DNA from 3 places in the Pseudomonas hefeiensis genome. Region 1 is predicted to be linked to each of the others. Evidence: predicted binding sites of a transcription regulator. Region 1 holds the regulator's gene; each other region holds the start of a gene.
What was found. The regulator sigma-54, encoded in region 1, starts transcription at its own class of promoters, with help from an activator protein. The targets are predictions, from matches to a motif close to ANTGGCATNNANNTTGCTNT.
Positions count from the first base shown of each region.

Region 2: PSH57_RS19720 (CmpA/NrtA family ABC transporter substrate-binding protein) is a predicted target of sigma-54. The motif match lies at 2,128-2,147, and genes of this name have one in related genera.
Region 3: glnK (P-II family nitrogen regulator) is a predicted target of sigma-54. The motif match lies at 1,938-1,957, and genes of this name have one in related genera.

Region 1 is NZ_CP117449.1:1,039,397-1,046,102, reverse strand. Features, by position in the region: gene PSH57_RS04465 (KpsF/GutQ family sugar-phosphate isomerase) at 1-254, shown strand, start outside; gene PSH57_RS04460 (KdsC family phosphatase) at 255-779, shown strand; gene lptC (LPS export ABC transporter periplasmic protein LptC) at 787-1,359, shown strand; partial or broken gene lptA (lipopolysaccharide transport periplasmic protein LptA) at 1,346-1,897, shown strand; gene lptB (LPS export ABC transporter ATP-binding protein) at 1,897-2,622, shown strand; gene PSH57_RS04440 (RNA polymerase factor sigma-54) at 2,786-4,279, shown strand; gene hpf (ribosome hibernation-promoting factor, HPF/YfiA family) at 4,356-4,664, shown strand; gene ptsN (PTS IIA-like nitrogen regulatory protein PtsN) at 4,677-5,141, shown strand; gene rapZ (RNase adapter RapZ) at 5,144-6,001, shown strand; gene PSH57_RS04420 (HPr family phosphocarrier protein) at 6,017-6,289, shown strand; gene pmbA (metalloprotease PmbA) at 6,413-6,706, opposite strand, start outside.
Region 2 is NZ_CP117449.1:4,389,989-4,396,694, forward strand. Features, by position in the region: gene rmf (ribosome modulation factor) at 497-712, shown strand; gene PSH57_RS19715 (quinone-dependent dihydroorotate dehydrogenase) at 1,020-2,039, opposite strand; gene PSH57_RS19720 (CmpA/NrtA family ABC transporter substrate-binding protein) at 2,277-3,488, shown strand; gene PSH57_RS19725 (ANTAR domain-containing response regulator) at 3,503-4,078, shown strand; gene PSH57_RS19730 (nitrate/nitrite transporter) at 4,575-5,786, shown strand; gene PSH57_RS19735 (bifunctional protein-serine/threonine kinase/phosphatase) at 5,796-6,706, shown strand, end outside.
Region 3 is NZ_CP117449.1:6,171,536-6,178,241, reverse strand. Features, by position in the region: gene PSH57_RS27990 (TylF/MycF/NovP-related O-methyltransferase) at 247-1,119, opposite strand; gene PSH57_RS27985 (accessory factor UbiK family protein) at 1,485-1,745, opposite strand; gene glnK (P-II family nitrogen regulator) at 2,158-2,496, shown strand; gene PSH57_RS27975 (ammonium transporter) at 2,530-3,855, shown strand; partial or broken gene PSH57_RS27970 (secondary thiamine-phosphate synthase enzyme YjbQ) at 4,068-4,494, shown strand; gene sutA (transcriptional regulator SutA) at 4,596-4,919, shown strand; gene PSH57_RS27960 (HAD family hydrolase) at 5,129-5,833, opposite strand; gene xerC (tyrosine recombinase XerC) at 5,830-6,706, opposite strand, start outside.

The DNA.
Region 1 (6,706 bases):
ACGGCAAACTCGCCGGGATCTTCACCGACGGTGATCTGCGTCGCACCCTGGACCACTCCGTCGACATTCACAGCGCGACCATCGAGCAAGTCATGACGCCTCACGGCAAGACTGCCCGCGCCGAAATGCTCGCCGCCGAGGCCTTGAAAATCATGGAAGACCATAAGATCAGCGCCCTGGTGGTGGTCGACGACGAAGACCGCCCGGTGGGCGCCCTGAACATGCACGACTTGCTGCGTGCCGGAGTCATGTAAATGAACACAGACCTGCTGCAACGTGGCAAAGCGATCAAACTGGCCGTGTTCGACGTGGACGGCGTCCTGACCGACGGCCGCCTTTATTTCCTCGAAGATGGCAGCGAATTCAAGACCTTCAACACCCTCGACGGCCAAGGCATCAAGATGCTGATGGCCGCCGGCGTGCAGACCGCCATCATCAGCGGCCGCAAGACCCCGGTGGTCGAGCGGCGCGCAAAGAATCTCGGCATCCCCCACCTTTATCAGGGACGCGAAGATAAACTGGTGGTTCTGGACGAGCTTCTGGGCCAACTCAACCTAAGCTATGAACAGGTCGCCTACCTCGGTGACGACCTGCCGGACTTGCCGGTGATCCGCCGGGTCGGCCTGGGCATGGCGGTGGCAAACGCGGCCGGCTTTGTGCGCGAGCACGCCCACGGCATCACCACGGCGCGAGGCGGTGAAGGTGCGGCTCGTGAATTCTGTGAACTGATCCTGCGCGCCCAAGGTCGCCTCGAGGCGGCTAACGCCGCGTATCTGTGAGCCATTTATGCTGAACAAGAAAATTCGCACCGTCGTGGTGTTCGGCTGCATCGCAGCGATTTTCGCGGCGGTGGGCTATTGGAACATCAGCCCGGAACGCTTCCTCGACCGGCCTGCGGTCAAGGTCCAGGAAAATGATATCGACTGGTATGCGACCAACACGCATACCCTGCAATACCTGCCCGATGGCAAGGTGCAGTATGAAATGACGTCCGACAAGGTCGACCACGTCAAGGCCAGCGAGATCACATTGGTCACCAAGCCAGACCTGAACATGTTTCGCGGCACCGAGTTTCCGTGGCATGTGCAGAGCGAGCGCGCCGAAGTCAATCCCGACGGGACCGAAGTAGAGCTGATTGACTCGGTACGCATCGCCCGGACCGATGAGAAAAACCGCACCACCATCATCACCAGCAGTCGTATGACAGTCTTCCCGCAGCGAGAATATGCGCAGACCGAGCAACCCGTTAGAATCGACGGCGCCGGTGGTGTATCGACCGGCACGGGAATGAAAGCGTATCTGAAGGAAAGCAGGATACACCTGCTATCGAACGTAAGAGGACAGTATGAAGCTCGCTAAAACCCTCCCTATTTTGCTCAGTCTGGGCGCAGCACTGGGAAGCGCGAGCGCCTGGGCCCTCCCGACCGACCGCGACCAGCCTATCCGCATCCAGGCCGACGACGCCCAACTGGACGACAAGAACGGTGTGGCCACCTACAAGGGTGACGTGATCATCACCCAGGGCTCAATGAAGGTCACCGGCAATACCGTGACCATCACCCGTACCCAGTCTGGCGATATCGACGTGGTGACCTCGGTGGGCAACCTGGCCTACTTCGAGCAGATGCAAACCGCAGGCGACACCAAGCCGGTGCAGGGCTACGGGGTGACCATCCAGTATCACGCTGCCAAAGACCGCGTCGTACTGATCGATCGCGCCAAGGTTATCGACAAGGACGGCAACACCACCCAAGGCGAGAAAAATCGTCTACGACACGAACAAAAAGCTGGCCAGCGCCGGTCGTGCCACTGGCAGCAAGGTCACCGAGCAGCGCCCACGGATCGACATGGTCATCTCCAGCCGAAAAAGAAAACCGACGAACAGAAGGCCCCGTAATGGCAACTCTGAAAGCTCAGCACCTGGCCAAGAGCTACAAGAGCCGTCAAGTCGTGCGTGATGTCAGCCTGTCCATCGACAGCGGCCAGATCGTCGGCCTGCTCGGCCCCAACGGCGCGGGCAAGACCACCTGTTTCTACATGATCGTCGGCCTGGTCCAGGCCGATCAGGGCCGCGTACTGATCGACGACCTGGACGTCAGCCACCAGCCGATGCATGGTCGGGCGAAGGCCGGTATCGGCTATCTGCCGCAAGAAGCGTCGATCTTCCGCAAGCTGTCGGTTGCCGACAACATCATGGCGATCCTGGAGACCCGCAAGGAACTCGACAAGGCTGGCCGGCGCCAGGAACTGGAAAGCCTGCTGCAGGAATTCCACATCAGCCACATCCGCGACAACCTGGGCATGAGCCTGTCCGGTGGCGAACGACGCCGCGTGGAAATCGCTCGCGCCTTGGCCACCGCACCGAAATTCATCCTGCTGGACGAACCATTTGCCGGCGTGGACCCGATTTCGGTGGGCGACATCAAGCAGATCATCCACCATCTCAAGGCCAAGGGCATCGGCGTACTGATCACCGACCACAACGTACGCGAGACGCTGGATATCTGTGAAACCGCCTATATCGTCAATGACGGCCAGTTGATTGCCGAAGGCGACTCCGCGACCATCCTGGCCAATGAACTGGTCAAGGAAGTGTATTTGGGCCATGAGTTCCGCCTGTAAGCGAAAAGTGTCTGGTCAATCGCCCCGGCGTCGCTATTTTTATTACGCGACGCCCTAGGCAAACACTTCAGTTTCAGGCATATAATTTGCTTATGTTTGGCGCTTCGGCGCCCTGTAGTGGATGGCGCATGTGCGCCGGCGAATAAGGTGTTAAGCCCCAGCCATGAAACCATCGCTAGTCTTGAGAATGGGCCAGCAGCTGACGATGACACCGCAGCTGCAACAGGCCATCCGCCTGCTCCAATTGTCGACCCTGGACCTGCAACAGGAAATCCAGGAGGCCCTGGAGTCCAATCCGATGCTCGAACGCCAGGAAGAAGGCGACGACTTCGACAACACCGATCCGCTGGCCGATAACGTCGAGCAGAAGACCAACACCGAAATCCCGGAACCGTCCTACCAGGAAGCCGCCCCGACGGTGGATAACCTTGAGGATGGCGAATGGAATGAACGTATCCCCAACGATCTGCCCGTGGATACGGCCTGGGAAGACGTCTACCAGACCAGCGCCAGCAGCCTGCCCAGCAGCGATGATGACGAGTGGGACTTCACCACCCGTACCTCCACCGGCGAAAGCCTGCAGAGCCACTTGCTGTGGCAACTGAACCTGGCGCCGATGTCCGACACCGATCGTCTGATCGCCGTGACCCTGATCGACTGCATCAACAATCAGGGCTACCTGGACGAGACGCTCGAAGAAATTCTCGAAGCTTTTGACCCCGAGCTGGACATTGAGCTGGACGAGATCGAAGCCGTCCTGCATCGCATTCAGCAGTTCGAACCGGCCGGCATTGGTGCCCGCAACCTGGGCGAGTGCCTGATGCTGCAATTGCGCCAGTTGCCCGCCAAGACGCCTTGGCTGGCCGAAGCCAAGCGACTGGTCACCGACTACATCGACCTGCTGGGCGGTCGCGACTACAGCCAGTTGATGCGTCGCATGAAGCTCAAGGAAGATGAACTGCGCCAGGTGATCGAACTGGTCCAGAGCCTCAACCCGCGCCCGGGCTCGCAGATCGAGTCCACCGAACCCGAATACGTGGTTCCCGACGTAATCGTGCGCAAGCACAACGACCGCTGGCTGGTGGAACTGAACCAGGAGTCGATGCCCAAGTTGCGGGTCAACGCCCAATATGCCGGCTTCGTAAAACGCGCCGACACCAGCGCCGACAACACCTTCATGCGCAACCAGTTGCAGGAAGCGCGCTGGTTCATCAAGAGCCTGCAAAGCCGCAACGAAACCCTGATGAAAGTAGCCACCCAGATCGTCGAGCATCAGCGCGGTTTCCTGGAATACGGCGACGAAGCGATGAAACCGTTGGTCCTGCACGACATTGCCGAGGCAGTGGGCATGCACGAATCAACCATTTCGCGGGTGACCACCCAGAAATTCATGCATACCCCACGGGGTATCTATGAACTGAAATACTTTTTCTCCAGCCACGTCAGCACCTCCGAAGGCGGCGAATGCTCGTCCACAGCCATCCGCGCGATCATCAAAAAACTGGTGGCCGCGGAAAATCAGAAAAAGCCGTTGAGTGACAGCAAGATCGCTGGTTTACTGGAGGCACAAGGCATTCAGGTGGCCCGCCGTACCGTCGCCAAATACCGCGAATCCCTCGGGATCGCACCTTCGAGCGAACGCAAGCGGTTGATGTAACAGGCCACGCCACAGCGTTCCAGTGGCAGGTATTTCTGCCTGCCGCTTTATGCACTGGCAACGAAGGAGAAGCTGTATGCAAGTCAACATCAGTGGACACCAACTGGAAGTGACCGAACCTCTGCGCGAATACATCGGCGAGAAACTCGAACGATTGGAAAGGCATTTCGACAAGATCACCAACGTGCAAGTCACGATGAACGTCGAGAAGCTGCTGCAGAAAATCGAAGCCACGCTGCATATCCCCGGCGGAGAAGTGGTTGCCAACGCTGCACATGAAGACATGTATGCCGCGATTGACCTGCTGACCGACAAGCTGGATCGCCAACTCAAAAAGCATAAGGAAAAGACCCAGAGCCTCCTCCAGGGCGCAACCGGTCGTTAACCCCCCTAATCCATGATCCGACTAGAACTCATCCTGACCCCCGGCCGTTCCCAGGTGAACGTGCCGGGTGGCAGTAAAAAGAAAGCCCTCGAACAAATTGCCAACCTGATCCACCGCGAGGTGCCGGATCTGGAAATGCAGGACGTCTTCGAGGCCCTGTTTGCCCGTGAAAAACTGGGCTCCACCGGGTTTGGCAACGGTATCGCCATTCCCCACTGTCGCCTCAAGACCTGTACAGCGCCGATCAGTGCGCTGTTGCACCTTGAAGCGCCCATAGATTTCGACGCCATCGACGGCGCACCGGTCGACCTGCTGTTCGTACTGCTGGTACCGGAAGCGGCGACCGATGCGCACCTTGAGCTGCTGCGCCAGATTGCCAGCATGCTGGACCGCAAGGAAGTGCGCGAGAAATTGCGCAGCGCAGAGAGCAACGAAGCCTTGTATCAGGTTGTCCTGGACGAGCAGAACGGTCATTAAACATGCGCATGATCATTGTCAGCGGACGCTCCGGCTCCGGTAAAAGCACGGCGCTTAACGTGCTTGAGGACAGCGGCTACTATTGCATCGACAATCTGCCCGCCGGCCTGCTGCCGGAGTTGGCCGAGCGCGCCCTGATCCATACCGAGCTGGCTCAACCGCTGGTGGCAGTGTCCATCGATGCACGTAATCTGCCGAGCCACCTGTCGCGCTTCCCCGAACTGCTCGCGGAAGTACGCAACCGGCACATCCAGTGCGATGTGCTGTACCTGGATGCCGATGAGGAGACGCTACTCAAGCGCTTTTCCGAAACCCGCCGGCGTCATCCCCTGAGTAACGCGAGCCGCTCCCTGGCCGAAGCCATCCATGACGAAAGCCAACTGCTGGGGCCGATCGCCGACCTGGCGGACCTGAAGGTCAACACCACCCACCTGAATCTGTATCAACTGCGCGACACCATCAAGTTACGCCTGCTGAACCAGCCGGAACCGGGGACGGCGTTTCTGGTGGAGTCGTTCGGTTTCAAGCGCGGAATGCCAGTAGACGCCGACCTGGTGTTTGACGTGCGCTGTTTGCCCAACCCCTACTGGAAACCGGAATTGCGCGAGCAATCAGGGCTCGACCAGCCGGTGGTCGACTACCTGGCCGCCCAGCCGGATGTCGAGGAAATGTACCAGGATATCTCCAGCTACCTGCTCAAATGGCTGCCGCGCTTTGCCGCGAGCAACCGCTCCTACGTCACGATAGCCATCGGCTGTACCGGTGGCCATCACCGCTCCGTCTACCTGACCGAACGTTTGGGTCAGCTCCTGCAACAGTCCCTGAAGAACGTCCAGGTTCGCCACCGCGACCTCAGCTAAAGGATTCACATCGCGATGCCTGCTCTGGAAATTGAAATCATCAACAAGCTGGGCTTGCATGCCCGCGCGTCCGCCAAGTTCGTGGGTGTGGCAGGTCAGTTTCCTTGCGACATCGTCGTGGGCCGTGATCCTGAGAAAATGATCAACGGCAAAAGCATCATGGCGATGATGATGCTGGCCGCCGGCCAAGGCACCAAAATCCATCTGCGAACCGAAGGGGAACAGGAGCAGGAGGCGCTGGATGCGCTGGTAGCACTGATCAACAACTACTTCGACGAAGGCGAGTAACCTTCAGGTCCGAAGCAGATTCATTGTGGCGAGGGGATAAATCCCCTCGCCACAGGGCTTCTCTAAATATAAAAAAGGCGCGTCATCCGCTTGGATGACGCGCCTTTTTTACTGCGATGAAGGTCAGCTACCCGCCACCGTCATTCGCTCGATCAACACCGAGCCGGTGCGGATGTTACTGCGCAGTTCCAGGTCGTTACCCACCGCCAGTATCTGCTTGAACATATCGCGCATGTTACCGGCGATGGTCACTTCCTGAACCGGAAACTGAATCTCCCCGTTCTCGACCCAGAACCCCGCCGCGCCGCGGGAATAGTCCCCGGTGACCATGTTCAGGCCATGGCCCATCAGTTCTGTCACCAGCAGGCCACGGCCCATACGACGCAGCAAGGCCGCCTGGTCCTCTTCGCCATGGGT
Region 2 (6,706 bases), 3.1 Mb from region 1:
AACGCATTGCCGGGCCGGGTTCGATCAGGTGCTTTTCTCAAGAGCACCCGCGTGGCACGAAGGTGTGCCGTCCCGCCCTCGCCGCTCAGGTTAAAAAGCTTAGAGGCGAGGGCAGGTAAAAAATTCTGTGCAACAAATTGTGAAAAGTCGCCCCTTTCGTCGCATATTACCCGAGTGCAACGCAGGGACATTCGCATTCGGACAAGGGCAACGCCCTTCGACGCAGGGCCGATCATACAGGGCTCTTGCTCATTAGCGGTCAACGAACATCATGTTACTTATCGCCCTAACATCTTTATTGTTACGCGCTTATGACAAAACGATCATTCCATACATGTGACGCTTTGGTTAGAACTCAACACAGGTTGACGTCACAACGGCGCCAACACCTCGGCTCGTCACGCCGGCAACGAGCCACCCAACGGCAGAATGATTCTGCCCCGGCCTCGACAGAGGTCAACGCGAAGCAACAGTCAACAAGTGAGGGCAACACCCTATGAGAAGACTTAAGCGTGATCCGTTGGAAAGAGCTTTTTTACGCGGTTACCAATATGGCGTTGGTGGTAAATCCCGTGAGCTTTGCCCCTTTACTCTACCGTCGGTACGTCAAGCCTGGATCAATGGCTGGCGAGAAGGACGCGGCGACAACTGGGACGGTATGACCGGCACTGCGGGTATCCACAGACTCAACGAACTTCACGCCGTCGGCTGACACAGGGCTTAACACTCAAGAACTCAACAATTTGATACTCACATCGATTTAACCACGCACGTCCCATCCGGACGGCGGGCTTCGGCCCAGGGGGCTCCTTCGAGGAGCCCTTTTTAATGCCTGGGTTTCATGAACACTGCAAAAAGCGGAGCTGTGAATACAGCTGTGGCGAGGGGATTTATCCCCGCTGGGGCGCGAAGCGGCCCCAAACAGTTCACTCGTTAAACCTGACACTCTGAGGGGCTGCTGCGCAGCCCAGCGGGGATAAATCCCCTCGCCACAGTTGAATCGCGCTGCACCTTGAGAATCAACGCAGCGCGGCAATCGCATCCACCGACTCCCGAATCAACGCCGGCCCCTTATAGATAAAGCCCGAATAAATCTGCACCAGGCTCGCGCCTGCACTGATTTTCTCGGCAGCATGCTTGCCCTCGGTAATGCCACCCACTGCAATGATCGGCAGGCGTCCCGCCAGTTCGGCGGCCAGCACTTTCACGATATGGGTGCTCTTGTCCCGCACCGGCGCACCCGACAGCCCGCCCGCCTCGTCACCGTGATCCACCCCCTCGACGCCTTCGCGACCCAGCGTCGTGTTGGTGGCAATCACCGCGTCCATTCCGGTGTCGACCAGGGCCTGGGCCACTTGTGCGGTCTCTTCGTCAGTCATGTCCGGAGCGATCTTGATGGCCAGCGGCACGTGCTTGCCATGGATCACCGCCAACTCGGCGCGGCGCCGGGCCAGGTCAGCCAACAACTGCTTGAGGGAGTCGCCAAATTGCAGGCTGCGCAGCCCAGGGGTGTTGGGGGAGCTGACGTTGACCGTCACATAACTGGCATGGGCGTAGACCTTGTCCAGGCAGATCAGATAATCGTCGACCGCGCGCTCCACCGGTGTATCGAAATTCTTGCCGATGTTGATGCCCAGCACGCCCTTGTACTTGGCCGCGGCGACACGACCGAGTAAATGGTCGACACCCAGGTTGTTAAAGCCCATGCGGTTGATGATCGCCTCGGCTTGCGGCAGGCGGAAAATCCGTGGCTTGGGGTTGCCCGGCTGGGGACGCGGGGTGACGGTGCCGATTTCCACGAAACCGAACCCCAGTTGGGCAAAGCCGTCGATGGCCGCGCCATTCTTGTCCAGGCCCGCCGCCAGCCCGACCGGGTTGGGGAAATCAAGTCCCATCACAGTCACCGGCAACTTAGCCGGCGCCTTGCACAGCAGACCATTGAGGCCCAAACGTCCACCCGCGCCGATCAGGTCCAGAGACAGATCGTGGGAGGTTTCCGGGGAAAGTTTGAACAGCAGTTCACGGGCCAGGGTGTACATGGGCGGCTTGGACTCGGGCGACGAAATGAGGCGGCGATTATAGCCGGCCAACGGCGATTCAAGCGAGGCGCCTGCACAAAACAGCGGCGATGGCATATGCCTTGCACCACTTGCGTTCATCGGCACCCATGCCAACGATGGAATGAGTGCCACACTGTATTTGAAGGACAACGGCGTCGTCATCCGGCCTTGCAAGCGTCCGGATACGGCGCCTTTTTTGTGGAAAGGTGATGCGCGATGAATGAAATTCCAGCCAACCCTCTGGCCTGGGTCAACGGCAGCGATGCCCCGGAAAAGAGCGCGATCAATCTCGGCTTCATGGCCTTGAGCGACTGCGCGCCGCTGGTGGTGGCCGCCACCCAGGGCTTCGCCCAGCCTTACGGGCTGACCTTGAACCTCAAGCGCCAGGCATCCTGGGCCAACCTGCGGGACAAGCTGGTCAGCGGTGAAATCGATGCCGCCCACAGCCTGTATGGCCTGATCTACGCGGTGCATCTGGGTATCGGCGGGGTCGCGTCGACCGACATGGCGGTGTTGATGGGGCTGAACCAGAACGGCCAGAGCATCAACCTTTCCCACGGCTTGCAGGCCCAAGGCGTGACCAGTCCTGAGGCACTGGAACGGCATGTGCACCAAACTCGCCCGAAACTGACCTTCGCCCAGACCTTCCCCACCGGCACCCACGCCATGTGGCTCTATTACTGGCTCGCCGCCCAAGGCATCCATCCGCTGTCGGATGTCGACAGCGTCGTGGTGCCGCCGCCGCAAATGATCGCCCACCTGCAGGCCGGACGCATCGACGGGTTCTGCGTGGGCGAGCCGTGGTGCGCCAGCGCAGTAAAGCAGAACCTGGGCTTCACCCTGGCGACCACCCAGACCATCTGGCCCGATCACCCGGAAAAAGTCCTCGGCTGCACCCGTGCATTTGTCGAGCAATACCCCAATACCGCCCGCGCACTGGTGATGGCGATCCTGCAAGCCAGTCGCTTCATTGAGCAAAGCACCGAGAATCGCCGCAGCACTGCACAACTATTGAGTGCGCCCGAATACCTGGATGCGCCGCTGGACTGCATCGAGCCGCGCCTGTTGGGGATCTACGCCGACGGGCTGGGCAACAGCTGGCAGGACCCTCACGCGATGCGCTTCCACGGCAACGGCGAAGTGAACCTGCCCTACCTGTCCGATGGCATGTGGTTCATGACCCAGTTCCGCCGCTGGGGCCTATTGCGTGAAGACCCGGATTACCTGGCCGTGGCGCGGCAAGTCCAGCAACTCAAGCTATACCGTGAAGCCTGCGCGGCACTGGACATTGCATCGCCCCGCCAGGACATGCGCAGCAGCCAATTGATCGACGGCACCCTCTGGGACGGCTCGGATCCGACCGCTTATGCCAAAAGCTTCAAACTGCACGCCTTGAGCGATGCGGCTCCCCTCTTCGCCAGCCGCTGACAGGAGCCTCGACCATGCTGCGTATCCTGCTGATCAACGACACCGCGAAAAAAGTCGGCCGCCTCAAAGCGGCCCTGATTGAGGCCGGGTTCGAAGTCATCGACGAATCCGGATTGACCATCGACCTGCCGGCGCGCGTCGAAACAGTGCGTCCGGACGTGATCCTGATCGATACCGAGTCACCCGGGCGCGATGTCATGGAGCAAGTGGTGCTGGTCAGCCGCGATCAGCCACGACCGATCGTCATGTTTACCGACTCCCACGATCCGGATGTGATGCGCCAGGCGATCAAGTCGGGCGTAAGCGCCTACATCGTCGAAGGCATCCACGCCGCGCGCCTGCAACCGATCCTCGACGTGGCCATGGCGCGCTTCGAAAGCGACCAGGCCCTGCGCGCCCAGCTCCTGGCCCGGGACCAGCAACTGGCCGAACGCAAACGCATCGAACTGGCCAAGGGTATGCTGATGAAGATGAAAGAATGCAACGAAGAACAGGCCTACACCCTCATGCGCCGCCAGGCCATGAGCCGCCAGCAGAAGCTGATCCAGGTGGCTGAGCAGATCATTGCGATGAATGAGTTGCTCGGCTGAAAGCCTTGCAGCGCCTGGCCTGCCCCCATCGCGAGCAGGCTCGCTCCCACAGGTTCAGTGGGGAACACAGCATTCGCGAACACCCCAGATCAAGTGTGGGAGCGGGCTTGCTCGCGAAGACGGTGGGTCAGTCGATATCGATGTTGGATATGAGATTGCTTTCGCGAGCAAGCCCGCTCCCACATGGGGGATTGGGGGGCACGCAAATGCTGCATTCACCCCGAGAACCCCATGTGGGAGCGAGCCTGCTCGCGATAGCCCTCACGCCAAACCCTCCTGTTGGCACAGATCTCGCTTAAGCAACCCCACAGGTAACCAACGGCGGTTGCCCCACCTACGACAAAGACGTCGCACACCCTCCTCGCCCCCTGGCGATTCGGGTTGCGGCGTTTTTTTGTTTTGACCCCACAGTCCGGGGTCGGTGGTGCAGCCACAGGCGGCGCACTGCTTCAAGGCACTGACTCATTTCTCGAGACTTTTACAGCTGAGGTGCGCGATGAATTCAAGCTTCTGGAAATCCGGCCACACCCCGACACTGTTCGCGGCCTTCCTCTATTTCGACCTGAGTTTCATGGTCTGGTACTTGCTCGGCCCACTGGCGGTGCAAATTGCCGCCGATCTGCAACTGACCACCCAGCAACGCGGCCTGATGGTGGCTACGCCGATCCTGGCCGGTGCCGTGTTGCGCCTGTTCATGGGCTTGCTGGCTGACCGCATTTCCCCGAAAACCGCCGGTATGGTCGGCCAGGTGATTGTGATCGGTGCACTGTTCTGTGCCTGGAAACTGGGCATCCACAGCTATGAACAAGCCTTGCTGCTGGGGCTGTTCCTGGGCGTGGCCGGCGCATCGTTCGCCGTGGCCCTGCCACTGGCCTCCCAATGGTATCCGCCACAGCACCAGGGCAAGGCCATGGGCATCGCCGGCGCAGGTAACTCGGGCACCGTACTGGCAGCCTTGATCGCCCCGGTCATGGCGGTGGCATTTGGCTGGAGCAACGTGTTCGGTTTCGCGCTGATCCCGCTGATCGTGACCCTGATCCTCTTCGCCTGGCTGGCCAAGAACGCTCCCGAGCGACCAAAAGCCAAATCCATGGCCGACTACCTCAAGGCCCTGGGCGACCGGGACAGCTGGTGGTTCATGTTCTTCTACAGCGTGACCTTCGGCGGTTTCATCGGCCTGGCCAGTGCCCTGCCCGGCTACTTCAACGACCAGTACGGCCTGAGCCCGGTGACCGCCGGTTACTACACCGCCGCTTGCGTCTTCGGTGGCAGCCTGATGCGTCCATTGGGCGGCGCCCTGGCGGATCGTTTCGGTGGCATTCGCACCCTGTTGGGCATGTACACCGTCGCGGCCGTCTGCATCGCGGCAGTGGGCTTTAACCTGCCGAGCTCCTACGCGGCCCTGGCCCTGTTCGTCTGCACCATGCTCGGTTTGGGTGCGGGCAACGGCGCGGTATTCCAACTGGTGCCACAACGCTTCCGTCGCGAGATCGGCGTGATGACCGGGTTGATCGGCATGGCCGGCGGCATCGGCGGTTTCGCCCTGGCGGCAGGCATGGGCGCGATCAAGCAGAGCACCGGCAGCTATCAACTGGCGCTGTGGCTGTTCGCCAGCCTCGGCGTTCTGGCCTGGTTCGGCCTGTACGGCGTCAAGCGTCGCTGGAGGACCACCTGGGGTTCGGCTGCTGTCACCGCGGCTCGGGTATAAATAGCACCCATGAGCCTGCAACTGAGTTTTGCCGAAGCCAGTGCCATTGGCCCTCGGGAGGAAAACCAGGACGCCCTGCGCCTGGTGACCCCGGCGCCGGCCCTGGCTGCCAGCAAGGGGTACCTGTTCGCCATCGCCGACGGTGTGAGCCAATGCGCCGATGGTGGACTGGCCGCCCGTTCGACCTTGCAGGCCCTGGCCCTGGATTACTATTCCACGCCGCAAACCTGGGGGGTGGCCCAAGCACTGGACCGGCTGTTGCTGGCTCAGAATCGCTGGCTACAGGCCAATGGTGGCGGGCAACCGTTGCTCACCACCGTCAGCGCCCTGGTCCTGCGGGGCCGGCGCTTCACCCTGGCCCACGTGGGCGATTGCCGGGTCTACCGCTGGCACGACAATCATCTGCAACGGGTCAGTGAGGATCACGTCTGGGAACAACAGGGCATGCAGCACGTGCTCAAGCGTGCCCTGGGGCTGGATCAGCACCTGATCCTGGACTTCCTCGATGGTGAACTGCGCACCGAGGAGACCTTCGTACTGCTCAGCGATGGCGTCTGGGCGGTTCTGGGGGACACGGCCATCGCCGGTATCCTTCGCGACCAGCCGGATTTGGACATTGCGGCGCAAACCCTGGTCAACGCTGCGCACCTGGCCGGCAGCCAGGACAACGCCAGCGCCCTGCTGGTGCGGGTCGATGCGGTGGGCGAAGCAAGCATTGGCGATGCACTGGCCCAACTGCAGCAATGGCCCCTTCCCCCGGCATTGAAACCGGGGCAAGCGTTCGAGGGCTGGGAGATCGAAGGCCTGCTCGGCCAGAGCCAGCAATCGTTGCTCTACCGGGTACACGATGGCCAGGGCCAACCGTGGTTGCTGAAAACCTTGCCAGGGCATCTACGGGACGATACCCAGGCCGGGCAGTC
Region 3 (6,706 bases), 1.3 Mb from region 1:
CCTGCGGTTTGGGAAGGGTAGTAGCGATATGGCGAGTTAGCGTGAGGATGTAGCCGTCAAATATGGACCGGATGTTGCAAATGAATGACGCGTAGAAGAAATTGTCCCACCCTAACCCTGGCGTGGAAACGTTGCAGGGGGAAGGTATAAGGGAGGGCAGTCTCTCGGACCGCCGCTACCTGAACGCTCAATAGATACCGAGAGTTTTGTTACTCATATGCTTGGACGTATCTCCCTCATACGAGCTCAAGGCTTGATCAACAGACCTTGACCGGTAGGTAAACTCAAAATCGACAAATTCATTTTTTCTGCCCATTGATCCATGCCTTCTTTTTGCGGCTGATAGCCAAAGTAGGCGTAATCATCTAACAAAACAAACGCATTAGGTACCAAGCGATCCCACAAGTAATCAATGGCCGCCACTTCAGGTATCGTGCAGTTCAAGTCAATGTGCAGGAATGCGATTTGGGTCGAATCAATTTGGGGGAGCGTGTCCGGAATGCTGCCCTGAATAATGGTTGCTCTTGGCCACTCTGCAAAATTTTGTTTCACTGACTCGAGATTGGTTGTATAGAAACCGGAGGTTATCTCTCTGCGGTTACGCTCAGACACACCGCCCTCCCGTTCTTCATCTGATAGATAACGCTCATCGAGACCGGCAAAAGTGTCTAAGAGATAAAAGACTCGGTTGGTTTTGTTCCAGTCCAAGTCATGCATAATTGCGGAACTTAAAAATCCACGATTCACACCGCACTCCACGAAATCACCTGTGAGTTTCGCAGCAGATCTCGCGGCCCAAAGCCCAACATGAACTCTCCAGAACCAATTGTAATCCATGCCCGCGGCAGCTACGCCCCGACCATAGGCGGCCCTGAAAGCGGGGTCAATCATGAAGTCATGGTTGTGTCGGGACGCTAAACCATCGTGATGATAGGTTTCATCAATTTTTGGGTGTAATGGATTGTATTTTTTTTCAACGTAACGTGCGGCACCCTTGTAAGCTCGTCCTTCCGGTATGCCGAATTTCAAGTAATGCAGCGCTGGATTTAATCCTGCCTTAAGCACATCGGGGTGTAACTCTAAATACTTATCAGGGGAAAAATCGTCAGGTAGAGTCATTGAATCTCCGTGGTTACTTTTTTGACGTTCCAGGCACTACCAAACTTATAGGGTTGACTAGTATTAGCCCACTAGCCGCGTTTTCATGTGGTTTTAAGCATGATCGTAAACCTAGTTTCAACAGCAAACAGCACGTTAGCCAGCGTTGTATAGCACGGCGGTGTAAAAATGCAATGGCGATGGGCCACTAGAAAGCATTTGGTTTAGCCTGCCGGGCGTGATCATTTGCACGGGTGATGGGGGCCTCCCCGGCACCATTAGAATACGCACGGCCTTGTATACTGGAACGCCAACTTTGCGAGGCAATAGGGGGGGGGCAATGCGGCGAGTCAAAAAATCCCAGCCTTCAGCAGCTCCAGGGGACGTTATTCGCTCGGTGGACTTACCTTCGCCTCCAACTCCGCCACCTTCGCCTCCAGACTCTCCAACCGCGCCCGGGTCCGGGCCAGTACGACCATCTGACTGTCGAATTCTTCCCGGCTCACCAGATCCAGCTTGCTGAACCCGCTTTGCAGAAGCGCCTTGAACTGGCTTTCGATTTCGCTTTTGGGCAGGGGGGTATCGCCGCTCAAGAGGCGGGAGGCGTGGCCACTCAGGGCGTCGAGGAGGTCTTTGGGCGCAAGCATGGCAGGTGTCCTGAAAACGATGGGGGCAGTGTAACACGCAGCGTCTATATTCAATTGGCGAGCAAGGAGTGCACGCTTTTCGCGCACCGGATCGGGCATCGTCGCACTGTTGTTGTGCGTATTGTTCCGGATTGGGGTGCGGCGTAAGCCGGCACAGTGGGTAAGAGACTGAAATCAGAAGGTTTGGGCACAGATGGCAAGGTTTCTGCTTAGTGGCTGATGACCCATGCACTGATGCAGTCGCTGTGACGAATGCAGTGCAGCCGGCGGAGCGGGGAGCTTCGTCAGAGTGGTTAGCTGGCACCGGTCGGGCAACTTGGGCCGACGATGCGTTACAAAGCCAGGCACTGCGCTTAGACTTGAGTCGGGTTTGTTTTCCTGGGGCAAGTCCACCAATTCGGGAGAAAGTTTCATGAAGCTAGTCACTGCCATCATCAAGCCGTTCAAGTTGGACGACGTGCGCGAGTCGCTGTCCGAAATCGGCGTGCAGGGCATTACCGTTACTGAGGTCAAAGGCTTCGGTCGGCAGAAAGGTCACACCGAGCTGTATCGCGGCGCGGAATACGTGGTTGATTTCCTGCCCAAGGTGAAGATCGATGTCGCCATTGACGACAAGGATCTGGACCGGGTTATCGAGGCGATCACCAAAGCCGCCAACACCGGCAAGATTGGTGACGGCAAGATCTTCGTGGTCAATCTGGAACAGGCTATTCGCATCCGTACCGGCGAAACCGATACCGACGCAATCTAAGCCGCCAAACCCAACGCCCCAGGAGAAAACAATATGACTCTGCGTAAATTCGCAGGGCTAGGAGCCCTGTTGTCCTTCGTAACGCCTGGCCTGGCCATGGCAGAAGAAGCGGCAGCCCCAGTCCTGAACTCCGGCGACACCGCCTGGATGCTCACTGCCACAATTCTTGTACTGTTCATGACCATTCCCGGCCTGGCGCTGTTCTATGGCGGTATGGTTCGGTCGAAAAACATTCTTTCGGTGATGATGCAATGCTTTGCCATTACCGGGCTGATCAGCATTCTGTGGGTCATTTACGGCTACAGCATTGCGTTCGACACCACGGGGATGGAGCAGGGCGTCGTCAACTTCAATTCGTTCGTCGGCGGTCTGAACAAGGCATTCCTGGCGGGCCTCACGCCCGATAGCCTGACTGGCCTGTTCCCTGAAGCGGTGTTCATTACCTTCCAGATGACGTTCGCCATCATCACCCCGGCCCTGATCGTCGGTGCGTTTGCCGAGCGGATGAAGTTCTCCGCGATGCTGATCTTCATGGCCGTGTGGTTCACCCTGGTGTATGCACCGATTGCGCACATGGTCTGGTCCGGTAACGGCGGCCTGATGTGGGATTGGGGCGTGCTGGACTTCGCTGGCGGCACCGTGGTGCATATCAACGCCGGTATCGCAGGCCTGGTGGCGTGCCTGGTACTGGGCAAGCGCAAGGGCTTCCCGACTACCCCGATGGCGCCGCATAACCTGGGTTACACCCTGATGGGCGCGGCCATGCTGTGGGTTGGCTGGTTCGGCTTCAACGCAGGTTCTGCCATCGCGGCCAACGGCACCGCCGGCATGGCAATGCTGGTCACCCAGATTGCAACCGCCGCTGCGGCGTTGGGCTGGATGTTCGCCGAGTGGATCACCCACGGCAAGCCAAGCGCACTGGGCATTGCCTCGGGTGTAGTGGCGGGTCTGGTTGCAATTACTCCGGCTGCCGGCACCGTGGGCCCGATGGGCGCCCTGGTGATCGGTCTGGCGGCGGGTGTGGTGTGCTTCTTCTGCGCCACTACCCTCAAGCGCAAAATGGGCTATGACGACTCCCTGGACGCCTTCGGCGTGCATGGTATCGGCGGTATCCTGGGCGCGATCCTCACCGGTGTATTCGCAGCCCCGGCCCTGGGTGGCTTCGGCACCGTGACCGATATCGGCGCACAAGTGTGGATTCAGCTCAAGGGTGTAGGCTTCACGGTGATCTACACCGCGATCGTCACCTTCATCATCCTCAAGGTCCTGGACGCCGTGATGGGTCTGCGCGTCTCCGAGGAAGAAGAAGCGGTCGGCCTGGACCTGGCCCAGCACAACGAACGTGGCTACAATCTGTAAGCACACGCAATAAAAAATGCCCGGTTCGCCGGGCATTTTTTTGTCTGGAGTTTGTCATTGCTCACAGGATGTGCCGGTTTTTCCGACGTCTTTTGTTATGGACGCGACATGGGTTTTTCTACCGCTATCGGCTTACACCAAAGCAGGGGTATTAGGCCCTTTGTTTTTTCCCAGAGCGCGCTAGAATGCGCGCCGAACGTGCGGAGATCTGTATGTGGCAACAGACGCTGATAACCCTGCGGGCAAGGCCTCGGGGCTTTCATCCTGGTAACGGACGAGTTGCTCGCCGGCCTGCCTGAACTCCGGGCATGTCGTGTCGGTCTGTTGCATCTGTGGCTGCAGCATACCTCGGCCTCGTTGACCATCAACGAGAACGCCGACCCGGCGGTGCGTCGAGACTTCGAACGATTTTTCAATCGGCTGATCCCACAAGGAAGCGCCGATTATGAACACAACGACGAAGGCCTGGACGACCTCCCGGCGCACTTCAAGGCCAGCGTGCTGGGGTGTCAGCTTAGTTTGCCGGTCACGGCGGGACGGTTGGCATTGGGTACCTGGCAAGGTGTTTATCTGGGCGAGCACCGTGATCATGGCGGTGCTCGTAAAGTCCTCGCCACTTTGTACGGTGATGGGGCGTAACCGCTGATTGCCGGCGGATGTTGAATTTTTTCTGGCAGCCTTCGACAGACGGCGAAGCTGGGCTATAACTAATCTGCTTTTCGCAAGTCATGAGGTAGAACATGAGCGACGATGATCTGGAAAACGACGACCTCGAAGTAGGTGACGAAGACGAGGCCGAAGAAGGCCTGGAAGCGGCGGCTGAAGACGTTGCTGACGATGACGGGGCCGATGTACCGGCGCCAGCCGCTAAAGGCAAGGCCAAGGCGGCGGTTTCGGTCGACGAGTTGCCGAGCGTAGAGGCCAAGAACAAGGAGCGTGATGCACTCGCCAAGGCCATGGAAGAGTTCCTGGCCAGAGGCGGCAAGGTGCAGGAAGTGGAGGCCAACGTTGTTGCGGATCCGCCCAAGAAACCGGACAACAAGTACGGCAGCCGCCCGATCTGAGCATCTGCTTCTTGCTTGCTGAAAAAGCCCGCCGTCGCTGCGGGCTTTTTCATGGGCGTGATTCTATTTCCAAGCCAGGCACACCCCTTGTGGGAGCGAGCCTGCTCGCGATAGCGATCTATCTGTCACATCGATGCTGGATGTGCCATTGCTATCGCGAGCAGGCTCGCTCCCACAATTTGGGCTCCGGTGGCCACAAAGCAGGCGGTTCAGGGTTGGCTATGCCACCCCGTAAGCAACCCCGGCAGCTCGGTCAGGCTGCGAATCTCTGCATCCGGTGCATGCTCTGCATCCCAGACTTTACCCGCCGGATTGAACCAGATTGCCCGCAAGCCAGCCTGTTGGGCGCCGGCGATGTCGTCACCCGGATGATCGCCAATGTGTACGGCGGTTTGCGCCGTGGCGCCGCCGCGTTGCAAGGCTTCATGGAACAGCCTGGCGTCAGGCTTGGCGATGCCGATGTCCTCGGCGCACAGGGCGAACTTGAAATAATCCGCCAGTCCCAGGCGACGTACATCGGCGTTGCCATTGGTGACAACGCCGAGGGCGAAATGGTTGGCCAGAACTTCCAGGGTAGGCTGCACCTCGGGAAAGATTTCCAGTTGGTGACGGGCGTGCAGGAACGTTTCGAACGCTTCGTCCGCCAGTTCCGAGGCTTGCCACTGGTCATAACCGGCGTCCTGCAATGCACGGAACAGCACCCGTCGGCGCAGTGCGCTGATGCGGTGTTTCAGGCCGGGTTCTTCGCGCAGCACTTGCTCGCGAATGGTAAAAAGGTGCTCCACCGGCACGCTGCCCAGGGTAGGGGCGTTATCGGTCAGCCATTGGCGTAATACGGCTTCGGCGCTGGCGATCACCGGGGCTGTGTCCCACAGGGTGTCGTCGAGGTCGAAAGTGATGAGCTCGATGGTCATGATTCGTCGCCCTTGATGCGTTTGGCCCTGGGATGGGCATTGTCATAGACCGTCGCCAGGTGCTGGAAGTCCAGGTGGGTATAGATCTGTGTGGTCTTGATGTCCGAGTGACCGAGCAGCTCCTGGACGGCGCGCAGGTCCTGGGAAGACTCCAGCAGGTGGCTGGCAAAGGAATGCCTGAGCATGTGGGGATGCAGGTTTTGTCCCAGCTCGCGTTCACCAGCGGCTTTGACCCGCACCTGGATCGCCCGCGGGCCGAGGCGCCGGCCTTGTTGGCTGACAAATACCGCGTCGTCGGCCGGGTTGGTCAGCGCTCGCAACGGCAGCCACAGCTCCAGGGCCTCACGGGCTTTGCGGCCAACGGGCAGCAAACGTGTCTTGCTACCCTTGCCCAGCACCTGGACCATGCCATCGGCCAGGTCCAGTTGATCCAGGTTAAGCCCCGTCAGTTCGGAAAGCCGCAGGCCGGAGGAATAGAACAATTCGAGAATCGCCTGGTCCCGTCGCGCCAGGAAGTCATCCTCGACGGCGCCTTCCAGCAATTGCAGGGCCCGGTCGGTGTCCAGCGTCTTGGGCAACCGGCGTTCGCCCTTGGGCGGTGCCAGGCCGGTAGCCGGGTCGTGATCGCACAGCCCTTCGCGGTTGAGGTAGTGGTATAGCCCTCGCACTGCTGACAACAGTCGCGCCAGGCTGCGGGAAGATTGCCCTTGTTGATGAAGGCGGGCGACCAGACTACGCAGGCGCTGGATGTCCAGGGCTGCCCAACTGGCGATGTTTTGCTTCTGGCACCAGGCCAAGACTTTTTCCAGGTCGCGGCGATAGGCCGACAGCGTGTGAGGCGACACCTGGCGCTCACTGCGCAGGTGTTCGCAG